2 regions of the Sporolactobacillus terrae genome follow, and region 2 is predicted to be linked to the other one. Evidence: riboswitches for the same ligand, from Rfam matches in the RefSeq annotation. Region 2 holds a riboswitch; the other holds the start of a gene.
The links. Region 2 has a riboswitch for S-adenosylmethionine ahead of K7399_RS10390 (copper resistance CopC/CopD family protein). Riboswitches for the same ligand answer to the same signal wherever they lie in the genome.
Positions count from the first base shown of each region.

Region 1: it holds a riboswitch for S-adenosylmethionine, as region 2 does, so the genes downstream of both, K7399_RS11390 (PLP-dependent transferase) here and K7399_RS10390 (copper resistance CopC/CopD family protein) in region 2, are expected to answer to the same signal.

Region 1 is NZ_CP082837.1:2,368,510-2,374,584, forward strand. Features, by position in the region: gene K7399_RS11380 (bifunctional homocysteine S-methyltransferase/methylenetetrahydrofolate reductase) at 1-1,486, opposite strand, end outside; gene metC (cystathionine beta-lyase) at 1,486-2,673, opposite strand; gene K7399_RS11390 (PLP-dependent transferase) at 2,666-3,787, opposite strand; SAM riboswitch class I at 3,890-4,000, opposite strand; gene K7399_RS11395 (helix-turn-helix transcriptional regulator) at 4,061-4,249, opposite strand; gene msrA (peptide-methionine (S)-S-oxide reductase MsrA) at 4,440-4,973, opposite strand; gene K7399_RS11405 (sensor histidine kinase) at 4,957-6,075, opposite strand, start outside.
Region 2 is NZ_CP082837.1:2,176,702-2,182,776, forward strand. Features, by position in the region: gene K7399_RS10385 (YcnI family copper-binding membrane protein) at 62-688, opposite strand; gene K7399_RS10390 (copper resistance CopC/CopD family protein) at 710-2,461, opposite strand; SAM riboswitch class I at 2,635-2,742, opposite strand; gene K7399_RS10395 (FbpB family small basic protein) at 2,795-2,953, opposite strand; gene K7399_RS10400 (MMPL family transporter) at 3,183-6,075, opposite strand, start outside.

The DNA of each region.
Region 1 (6,075 bases), 190 kb from region 2:
AGATAAAATAATCAGCCCCGCATTCAATCTTGCGCTTCAAGCGCTGAACGGCGCGATCCAAGTTGCGGACGTTTGGATTGAAAGCAGCGGCGACGCGAAAATGCGTCGGTTTCTTTAAGCTCTTCCCTGAGTAAGAGATGCCGCGATTGAATTGCTTGATCAGCTTGATCAGTTCCATTGACGATACATCATAGACGGATGTGGCACCTGGAAAGTCGCCGATTTTGGTCGGATCCCCGGTAATCACAAGCAGATCATGCAGCCCGAGCACATCCAATCCAAGCAGATGCGACTGAAGCCCAATCAAGTTGCGGTCACGGCAGGTTAAGTGAACGAGCGGCGGCATGTGAAAACGATCTTTGACCAGCTTGCCGATCGCCGCATTGCTGATGCGCGGGGACGCCAGCGAGTTGTCGGCCATCGTAATTGCGTCCGCCCCTGCCGCTTCAAGCGCTTGGACGCCTCTAAAAAAGTGATCGGTATTCAGGTGCCGCGGAGTATCGAATTCAACAAAGACCGAGCGGCCATGCACGCTTTTTTGATACAGCGCAGATTCCGGAGGTTCAGCAGCTTCACTGACATGAACCACCTCAGGATGCACGGTAACCACTTTTGTCTTCAGCGGTTCCAGGGCGGAAATGCCTGCTTTAAAAGCCTTAATCTGCACTGGTGTTGTCCCGCAACAGCCGCCAAGGAGGCGCACCCCTTCATTACGGAAGTCAACGGCATACTTTTTAAAATACTCCGGTTCATTCTCATAGTGAAGCTTTCCGTCGCGGTAATCGGGAAGACTGCTGTTCGGGTAAGCCGATAGAAAAGCTTTCTTTGGCAGCGGAATGCCGCGCAGTGCTTCAATCATATGGAACGGCCCAAGCCGGCAATTGGTTCCGACCACATCGGCGCCTTGTGCTTCCAAGCCTTCTAATGCCTTGGCTACCGGCATCCCGTTCTGGAGTACACCCGGTTCCTGCATCGAAACATGAGTGATAATCGGGAGATCCGTCATGGTGCGGGCAATCTGCAGGACGTCCCGCAACTCGTCAAAATCATAGTAGGTTTCAAGCAAGAGCGCATCAATGCCTTCACTGAGCAGTGCATCCGCCTGTTCTCGGAAACTGGCACGGATCGTATCCAGCTCAACCGATTGTTTCTGAAATCCACGGATACCGCCGATCGTCCCGAGTACGAAGGTTTCCGGCTTCGCCGCTTGTTTGGCCAGTTGAACCGACGCCCGGTTGAAACGGGCGACCTCGTGTTCAAGTCCGTATCTTGCCAGTTTGATGCGATTTGCACCATAAGAATTGGTCTGAATGACATCTGCGCCTGCATTAATGTAAGCTTCATGGACATGGCGAACCGCCTCGCTCTGCGACACATTCAGTTCCTCAAAACATCGATCGATCCCATACGAGTAGAGCAGCGTCCCCATCGCTCCATCACCAATTAAAATTCTTTCCTTTAATACATCAAGTATAGAATGCCCCATTACCGTTCACTCCTCACCGTCACCTGTTCATGATCCTGAACATCAGCGAATGCCTCGCTGAAATCGCCGATCAAGTCCTCCGCGTCTTCAAGTCCTACCGACAGGCGCAGCAATCCGCTGCCAATGCCTGCTTTCTCACGTTCTTCTTCATTTAACTCCGCGTGCGACATTTTCGGTGGATAGGACAAAATAGACTCCACGGCACCGAGACTGACCGCGAATACGGGCAGTTTCACGTGATTGACAAACGCCCGGGCACTTGCTTCATTCTTGAGTTCAAAGGAAAGCACCGCGCCGCCGGAAGAGGCCTGCCGAGCATGCAGTGCTGCCCCTGGATGATCGGCGAGTCCCGGATAAAAAACGCGCTTCACCTCAGGCCGTACTTCAAAAAATTCGGCAATGCGCTGCGCCGACTCCGCCGATTTACGAATGCGGACATCAAGCGTCTTCAGTCCGCGGAGCAGCAGCCATGAATCCTGAACACCGAGCACCGCGCCAAGCGCGTTTTGAAGGAAGTAAATCTTGTCGGCAATTTCCTTAGAAGCGGCAACAGCAAGCCCAGCAACCACATCGCTATGTCCGGAAATAAATTTCGTCGCACTGTGCAGTACCAGATCAGCACCCAGATCGAGCGGGCGCTGGAACACCGGCGTCATAAATGTATTATCGACAAAAGTCAAACATCGATGTGCTTTCGCAAGTTGAGCAATTGCGCGGATATCGGTCACGCGCAAAGTGGGATTCGATGGCGTCTCCACATAGATTACCTTCGTATTCGGACGGATCGCCTGCTCGACCTCTTCAAGGTCTGTCGTGTCGACAAACGTATGAGCGATACCAAATCGGCCAAGCACCTGAGTCAAGATGCGAAACGTTCCGCCATAAACATTTTTCGGAACAACGACATGATCGCCTGCAGACAGAAGTAAAAATGCAGTTGAAATTGCTGCCATACCTGAGGCAAAAGCAAAGCCGCGTTCGCCGCCTTCAAGCGCTGCTATTGCATCTTCAAGCGCTTCGCGGGTTGGGTTTCCAGAGCGGGTATAATCGTATTTTCCAAAATGATCAAAATCCTTTTGATGGAAGGTTGACGAGAGATACACCGGTACATTCGCCGCACCGGTTTGCGGATCAACCGCAACGGTCTCTTTAATCAATTTCGTTGAAAACTGTACCGACTCACTCATGTTCAACCACTCCTACTTTCAAAGATTCAAAGGCTTGATCAAGATCGGCAATCAAGTCGTCCGAATGTTCAATACCAGTTGATAGACGCAGCAGCGAATTGGACAAACCGTATTTCAAGCGCAGTGCTTCAGGAATATCCGCATGGGTTTGCGTTGCCGGATAAGTAATCAAGCTTTCGACTCCGCCGAGACTTTCCGCGAAGGTAATCAGATTTAGCGCAGTCAGGAACGGTTCAATCTGCTTCGGTGAGGTTAATTCAAAGCTGACCATGCCGCCTTTTCCCGGGTAGAGCACCTTCGTCACAAACGGCTGTTCTTCAAGATAAGTGACAATTCTACGCGCATTGTCTTGGTGCTGGCGTATCCGCAAAGCAAGGGTCTTCAATCCACGAATCACCAACCAAGAAGAAAATGGATCAAGGACGGCGCCGCAGCCGTTATGGTAGAGACGCAGTTTCTCAGTCACCTTCGTGACGTTCGAGACAACAAGACCGGCCAGCACATCATTGTGTCCGGCTAAATACTTGGTCGCGCTGTGTACAACAAGATCGGCACCTTGTTCAATCGGTCGCTGCAGGATTGGCGTATAAAACGTATTGTCCACGATCAACAGCAAATCGTTTTGCTTTGTGATTTTGGCAATCGCCGACAAATCAACCTCGTGCATCAGCGGATTGGTTGGCGTCTCGATAAAGATCGCTTTCGTCTCCGGACAGACAAGATCAGTCAATTCATCAAGGTTTTCGCCGTCCCAGTAGGAAAATGAAAGATGATACTGCTCCTTGAGAATGTCAAAGAGACGAAAAGTGCCGCCGTACAAGTCTCGTGACGCAATAATATGATCACCACTGCTGAATAACTGGAACACCAGTTGGATGGCACTCATTCCCGAGCTGCAGGCAAAACCTTCTTGACCGCCTTCAACATCGGCAATCGCTTTTTCGAGAATTGAACGTGTCGGATTGCCGGTCCGCGTGTAGTCGAAGCCTTTTGAAATTCCGATTCCTTCATGCTTGTAGGCAGTCGATAAATAGATTGGTGTATTCACCGCCCCAAGTTCATCAAAGCCATTGCCAATTTGTGCGAGCTTTGTTTCTGTTTGATATGACGCCATGCTACATGCCTCCCAAAAAATATCAAGTTCCAACTCATGTGCCAAAAAAGCGTATTAAAAAAGCCTTCTTCGATAAGAAGAAGGCTTTATCCGCCATGTATCTTCTTATCCCTCAGACTGCGTTGCCGTCTGCTGGAATTAGCACCTTGTCGCACATACGCGACGGTTGCTGAAGCTTCATCGGGCCAGTCCCTCGGCTTCTCTTGATAAGAATCAAAACATCTTGTTTAGTTGTTAAATAGTTTACATGACTGTCGCGATTTTTTCAAGACTTTATTCATGATCAAATAAATGATCCACCGAGGTTCCTAATACATCTGCCAGCTTAAACGCTAGTTTTAATGTCGGATCATACTTATTATTTTCAATGGCATTAATTGTTTGCCGTGACACTTGGCATTTCTTCCCTAGCTCATCCTGTGACAAGCGTAAAGCGTTTCGTTTGCACTTAAGAAGGGACAAATTCTTGAGCTTTTGAATTGGTCTAAGGAAAGCACGGATTTAACGCTTTCCTTAACGCTGCAGCACGATTGATTAATTTGCACGTGATTTGGGTCTTAAAAAGAAAACAAAAAGTAATCCATCCGCTTCCTCCCTGCGTGATGGACGACTTTTTGTGGTTTTCCGCAACGTCATGAATAAGCCACTCTGATTACTCATTCCCCCACGTTTTCTTAATAAACGCATCGCGTCCGGACTCCTCACGTTCAGCTTTATAGCGGTCCGGGTGTTTCCTGTAAAATTTCTGATGTTCTTCCTCGGCCGGATAAAACGGCGCTTCCGGAAGAATCCGCGTCACAATCGGCTTGTGGAAGCGTCCACTTGCTGCCAGGACTGCTTTCGATTGCTCCGCCAGCCCCTTTTGCTCCGCATTATGATAAAAAATCGCGGTTCGGTAATTAGAGCCGCGATCAAAGAATTGTCCCTCATCATCGGTTGGATCAACCTGTGTCCAGTAAAGCTCAAGCAGTTTTTCATAAGGAAACAGCGTTGGATCAAAGATGACCTGAATGGCTTCCATATGGCCGGTTGTCCCTGTTTTCACTTGTTCATAGGTCGGATTCTCAACGGTTCCGCCTGTATAACCGGAAACCACCGATTCGATGCCCGGCAATGTATCAAAAGGCTTGACCATGCACCAGAAACAGCCTCCGGCGAACGTGGCCTTCTCAAGCTTTTTCGTCATGTTCCGCATCCTCTCCTTGCGCGTTGCGCTCAATCTCCGGCTCGTTTTTCATTAATGGCAGCCGTACCGTAAAGGTTGTCCCTTTGCCCAGCTCGCTTTCTACTTCGATTTTGCCACGATGTTTGCTGACGATCCAATCGGCGATCGACAGCCCGAGACCGGTCCCTTTTCGTTCCGTTCGCGATTGATCGACCTGATAGAACCGATCGAAAATATGCGGGAGTTCTTTCTCAGAAAGTCCGCAGCCGCTATCCGATATGGTCAGCTTGGCAAATTTGTTTTCACGCGAGCAAGCCACTTGAATCGCTCCATTTTTCGATGTGAATTTCATCGCATTATCGAGTAGAATAACGAGCAGCTGATGCGCACGCTGTTCATCCCCATTAATATAAATGGGATCTTCCGATACTTCAAGTGAAAATGCTTTCTCTTCAAATTCAGCCATCTCCGAGAATGGCTCTGTTACCTTTTTAATCATTGCCTTTAGGTCAAACGGCGCGAGTGTGACTTCAAGACGGTTGGCATCACTACGGGCAAGGGTCAGTAAATTGCCGACAAGCTTGGAGAGGCGGCGTGTCTCATCAAGCATCACTGCAATGTCCTCGCCGGATTCCTGCACTTTTTGCCGCGGTTGCCGCAACAGTCCTTCGATTTTCAATTGAATGATTGAAAGCGGCGTACGCAACTCATGAGACGCATCGGCGACAAACCGATTTTGTCGATTCCACGCCTTTTCAATCGGCTGAAGCGCACGCCACGCCAGAAAGTAGCCGGCAATGATCGACACAAAAGCGCCAATGGCAAGCCCTAACAAAATAATCATCTGAAGGGTGTTTAAGAGATTCTTTTCCGCAGTCACATCGTTAATAAAAATAACTTTAAAGGCTTGTCCATCGATATCTGCTTTTCTGACGAGTAAATGGTAATAATTGTCATCCACTCGCTGTTCAACACTATTTTCTGATGTTGCGGTTAAAAAAGGTTTGAAAAACTGCTTGGAAACTTGGGTGCCCTCAGCAAAATCCAGACTGGATTTTTTTTGTTCATTCTTCGCATTAACAATGACCCAATAGAGTCTTGGATTGCGCAGGCGCTGCTCGAC
Region 2 (6,075 bases):
ATGTATTCTGATCTTATTTGTTACAGATTCAACCTATATGGTCTGCGCATGCACTCGTCAATTACTTGGCATCAGAAGATACTTTGTCTTTTTTCTTTCGAAGTGCAACGAGCGTAATGACGGAAAGAGCGATGGCAATTGCCGAAAGAACGATCGCAGTGAGCGAAAGGATTTGATTGCCTCTGTCGCCATGCGGCACACTGCGCGTTGTATCCGCGCTTTTAACGACGTTTGTTATCGCGTGAGGTGTTTCGCCATTTTCTTTGCCTGTCCATTCAACAATACTGCCATCCTTATACGTTTGATAAGCATTCCAAGCAAGAGCGCCGGTTTGTTTCGGGTTCAGTGCGCGAAACTGAAACTGTTGGAACGCTCCAGGCGCAATTCCGCTCTCCTTTGCTGTCCAGCTCACCGTTTGCGCCTGTCCGTGCGCATTCTTGATGACTTCAGTCGTCCATCCCGGCACCGGTTGGTAGCTATAGAATTGAACGTTTTTCGGAATGCGCAGTGCCACTTTAGTCGTCGGAATGTTCTTTTCAGTGGGGACAGTGATTGTATACGTTTCGCTCGATCCTGTGATCGACTGAACCGGCTTGACGGTTACATGGGCCGATGCACTGTCGTGAAAAGCGAAAAGGAGTACAGCAGAGAAGAACGCAGCGGTGATGGTTTGGCTAAACTTTTTCATTGATCGCTTGCTCCTTTTGGGTCATTTGATGTTTACAATGAAGTCTTTATCGACAGCTTGATAATCCTTATCAAGAACATGGACATTGATGAGAAAACGATGCTTCATATCAAATGCATCGTTAACAACAAATCCCTTGCCAAGTTTCGCTAGCGGCACTTGGACTTTGGTTTCCCCCATATCCATATCAATGCAGCGGATCTTTAGGACAACCTGCTGTAGATTGCGCGCCCGCCTCCCATGATCAAGAACATCTAAGTACAGCGTATTGGGTCCGAGTTTGAGCGGTTCGACGCGCAGCGTCAGTACGTAGCTTTTTTCCTTAGCTCGTATCGTTTTTTTCGGATCTTCCAATACAGTCGGCGGATGGGCAGTCTTCGTAGGTTTACCATTGTTGAACTTTGCACTAAATCCCTCAAAGGTGCCCTCGTCGACCGCTGCTTTCGGAACAGGAGGAGAAACGTTGGTCAAGACGGCTGCAGCCAGTAAGACCGTCAGCCCGATCAGAAGCTCACCCAGCACACTTTTTCTCAGAAAATCCCCCTGCTTCTGCGCGCGCATGTTCGAATAGAGCGCAAACAGCAGCATGATCAACAGAAGCGCCGCTTTTATGATGATGATCCAACCATAGATTGAGGTATAGAACGCACGAAATGACGTCAAGTGAATCAGCGTGCCGATCAAGCCCGTCAAAAAGATTACCCCAACTAAAAGAAGCGCAACATTTGAAAAACGGTGCAACGTTTGCCAGTAGATCTTCTTTTGCAGTTCAGGGGAATCATTATTTTTAACAGACCTGGGCAGGAAAAGCAGTAGGCTAAGTAATGAACCGATCCAGATTGCTGCGGCGGACAGATGCAGAAAGTCCGCAGCCACGGCCCAAAGCCGCAATTCCTGATCCTCTGTACTTGCAGCATGGCCGATGAATGCTTTGGATAATGAAAAGACGAACAGCAAACCGATGAGCACCCATAAGAGTCCACGAACCGTTCGCTCGGATCGCGTGCGAAACAACCAGAAAAGCAGGGCGATACACAGAATCAAACTACTGATCTGTAGGAACCATGGTGTACCGAATGAAGTGGCCATCAACGTTTCGCCAACGGCTTTACCCGAAAACGCATGCAGCCAGTTCACATCCGCGTTGCGTGTCACTTGAAGCGGCAGCGCGAGCAGAACGCCAAGCAGCAAAATTCCTGCGGCACTCCAAAGCGTTCGCTGCAGCGCCTTTTTCTGATAAATCGGTAGATTTCGTGCCGGATTGAAAAATTTTAGGAAGAACAGGATGCCAAAGAAGAAGGACAGTCCCAGGTAGATCAGCCATTTAATCACAACTTGATCCACACCTGGAAGATCGCTGCTTGCATCACTGAAAGCCTGCCCATTTGCGGCACTTTCTGTCGGTTGTCCAACGTGAAAACCGATCGTTCCGTGAACGGCATGCCCATCTGCCGATACGACTTTCCAATTCATCCGGTAATAGCCGCTGGTGAGCGGCTTTTTCACACCGTTTTCCAATACGGTTCGGTTCTTCTTGTTGCGCTGTGCGTGATCTGTATCAACACGGCTGCCCTTTTGATCCAAAACCTCCAAGGTCAGAAAAGTCGGTTGGATTTCTTCATTAAATTGAATCGTGACATGCTTAAGATTCCCGTTTACCTGTTGATTCTGAGCAGGGTTCGATTGCACAACAAAAGCGTGCGCCGATGCAAAACTAGCAAACATTAGAGAAAAAAAAATAAGAGCGAGAAACGCACTAATTTTTTGTTTCATAATTATTTAACCATCCGATCTTTCAGAATCATTGTTGTGCGTGATCCCGCATGAAACACCTTGAAAATGACATGACATAACGAAAGGAGCACAGAAATCTGATTTCTTTAAAAAATAGTGCTGATAAAAAAACAAGCCTGACGCCGATGCGAAAGGTTTGCTGCGCTTGCCCTTTCTCATCTTCAAACACCCTTCAGTGTTTCTGGAATTGACACCGTGCATGCAATCATGCGGGTTGTCGGGGTTCATTGGGCCAGTCCCTCCCCCACTCTAGATAAGCATTCAGTATTCAATTCTCAACAACCACAGCATCCCGTTAAGATAGGCATTATTTTACCGCGTTTTACTTTGCGGCTTGCTGTTCACTCGTTTTGCCGCTCGTCTTTGGTCCAATTTCGCCTCTAATGCTTGCATCGCTGATTCTGTACTTAATAGTTCAGATATATTTTGCTGTACCAACTTATTAAAAGACACGAAACGCCTACGCACCATGATTTCCCTCCTCTCATCATTAATCCTAGTATTATTATATGTTTTAGGTGTTTTACACATTGTAATACAAATTGGCATCCGTATCAATAGTCAATTCTTAGCCGTTTATCCCCGTTCAGCCATCCCATGACCCTAAACGTTTGTATCCTTGTACGAAAAAAAATGCCTCATCGTCGTCGACTTTTGAGGCATCTTCATTTTTTATATTAAGTTCAATCGGTAAAATTTCTTATTCGTTTACTGCTGATTCCGCGCTCCGTTTAAACGTTGGCGGAGAATCAAAGAGTGAAATCATTGCCGGAACAAAGATCGGCAGCATAATGAAGCAAAGCACGATCAGACCGGTAATCACAGCCGTTGCTAGCTCAATAAGGAGTACAATTCCTGATGGCATCAAGGTTGCAAAGGTTCCTCCAAGAATGACGAAGGCCGATAAGATCACAGTGCCGACTCGTTTTGCAGCTTCGACAATCGCTTCCTTGCCCGACATCAGCGGATATTCCTTATAACGCGCGAGCAGGAAGATGCTGTAGTCTACACCCAGCGCAACGATCACGATAAAGGCGAAGAAGGGAACGAAAGAAGAGATCCCTTCTAAGCCGAGCATAGTGATGAACAGCGCGTTCAAGACAAACATCGCCGCATAGTATGCACCCATTAGAGACACCGTGATAAACACCGGGATCCAGAAGGAGCGCATCACAACGATCAGCACGAGCAACACGCCAATGAGTACGATAACCGTTAAGCGATTCAAATCTTTTGTCAGAACGTTGTTTGTATCATAGGTTGTCGAACTTGGACCGGCAACGGCTACGTTCGCATCAGCCAATTCCGTGCCTTTCACTCCGCTCCTCGACAGTGTATTCATTTGTTTTATCGTGTTTAAAGCGTTCTTTGAATACGGATCATTGTCAAGAATTACCGTGATCTTTGTAATCGTCCGGTCTTTAGACATGAACGCATCCAAAGCCTGCTGATACTGTTTATCTTTCAGTGCTTCATCCGGTATCGAGAAGGCGCGATTTTCATTAAGCTGTGAAAGGAAAGCGTTGGTCTTTCCCAAGCCGCCCGATAGTTGATCCAAACCTTTATTCACATCGGCGAGTTTATTACTGAATGTATGGAACCCGTTAAGCCCATCTGCCAGCTTCTGCTGACCGGATTTCATTTGCCCCAGTCCGTCCGTTACCTGATCCATGTTGGTGACGATCTTGCCGATGCCTGAGGAGGCACTGTCAAGGCCACTTTTCATTTTTTCAAGTCCTTCAGCCATTTTGGACAGGCCGGCACTCATCTCAGTCAGATGAGTGTTCGCCGTTTTGAATCCGCTCGTCAGTGCATTGTAGTTCTTGTTTAATGCATCGATGCCTTCCGGTGTAATCTTGGCCAATGATGCAGACAACTGATCGATGCCTGCTTTTAATTGAAGATAATTTTGATCATCGGCAACTCCCGGACTGCTGTCACCAAGCGCCGATGTCAGCATTTGCATTTGCGTGAGTGCATTTTTGACACCCAGCAGTGCCTTTGCCGTGTCTTGATAACTGGTGCCCATTTTTGCATAGCCGGACTGCATCTGCTCATAGTTACCGGCAAGTGTGTTCACAGCACCGCTCATTTTTTCAAGATTACTTTCCATTTGTCCGATCCCATCACTGATCGTCTGTGATTGACCCGTGCCGCTGATCCCATTTTGGATTTGCTTAAGTCCGCTGGTCAGGGCAGTCATGCCGTTCTCAAGCTTGGCGGTTCCATCGACCATCTTATTGACTTGAGAGAAGTCAGCAGAGCCAAGCTTTTTCTGAGCCGTTTTCAGGCCGCCGCCGATTTGGTCGATCCCCTTCCGCGTCGCGGACAATCCGTCTGTCACCGACTTCGTCTGATCACCGATGTAAAAGCCATTCACTTCTTGCCCCTGAGGCCTTGTTATGGAAGAAACTTGTTTTACGCCTTTAATTTTTTCCAGCTGTCCGGTTAGTCGATCGATCGCCGCCAGCGACGCGCTATTATCCAACGCTTTTTTATTCTCAATGACAACCGTTGCCGGCATCGCATTGCCTTTGCCAAAATGATCCGCCACAATATTCATGGCTTTAGACGAAGGATAGCTGTTGCCCAGTTCGCCGATCGTATCAAAGTTTAATTTTTCCTGATAGAAAAACACGGCCGGCACAATCAGTATGGCCACCAGAATTACGGCGATAATCGGATGCCTGGTTGCCAGCGACGCAGTTCCCGCCCACATCCTGTTCTCACCGTGTCCCTTAGTACTTTTGGATGGCCAGAACAGCTTTTTGCCAAGCAGTTTCATGGCAAATGGTGTTAAGGTGAGTATCTCGAGTAATAAGAACGCAACACCAATGACCACGACAATGCCCGACTGATAGATCGGCGATTGAGAGAATAGAAGTGCTGCAAAAGCGATAAAGACCGTCAGGATGCTGTAGACAATCGTTTTCCCCGCCGTTTGATAGGTCGAGACAATCGCATCGTCAACAGACAGTCCATTTGCCAGCTCCTCCTTAAACCGGTTAAACAGCAGTATATTATAATCGGTCCCAATGCCGAACAGGATCAGAATAAGCAGCATTTGCGTCAGACTTGTAAGCGGAAAGCCTGCTTTGTCAATCAACTGCGCTGCAATCCCCATCGAGCAAAGATAGGAGAACATAACCGCAAGTAACGAAATAACCGGTGTAACAATTGATCGGAACATAATGACAAGGACAATTAAGATGAACAGAACGGTCAGTGCCGCACTCTTCTCAACTCCGCCTTGAGATGCCTTTAAATAGTCATTATTAATGAAATCCTCACCGCTTAGGTAATGAGTGACCGTCACCTTGTCCAACCGCTGATCAATAGCTTTCTTAATGTCATCGATTTCGCGAGACTTTTTGTCTAACTTGAAGCTCACCATTACCGTTGTTTTATCTTTCGAAATCAGCGAACTTTTCGCTTCAGGGATACTGAAAGGATCCATGATATCGGCAACTCCGAGTGTATCTGCATCATCACGGAATTGTGTCACACCCTGCTCGATCTGATTCAGCTCGTTATTGGAAATTTTAGTCTTGTCATGAAAGACAATCAGGTTATTGGTTCCCTTCGACTTTTCC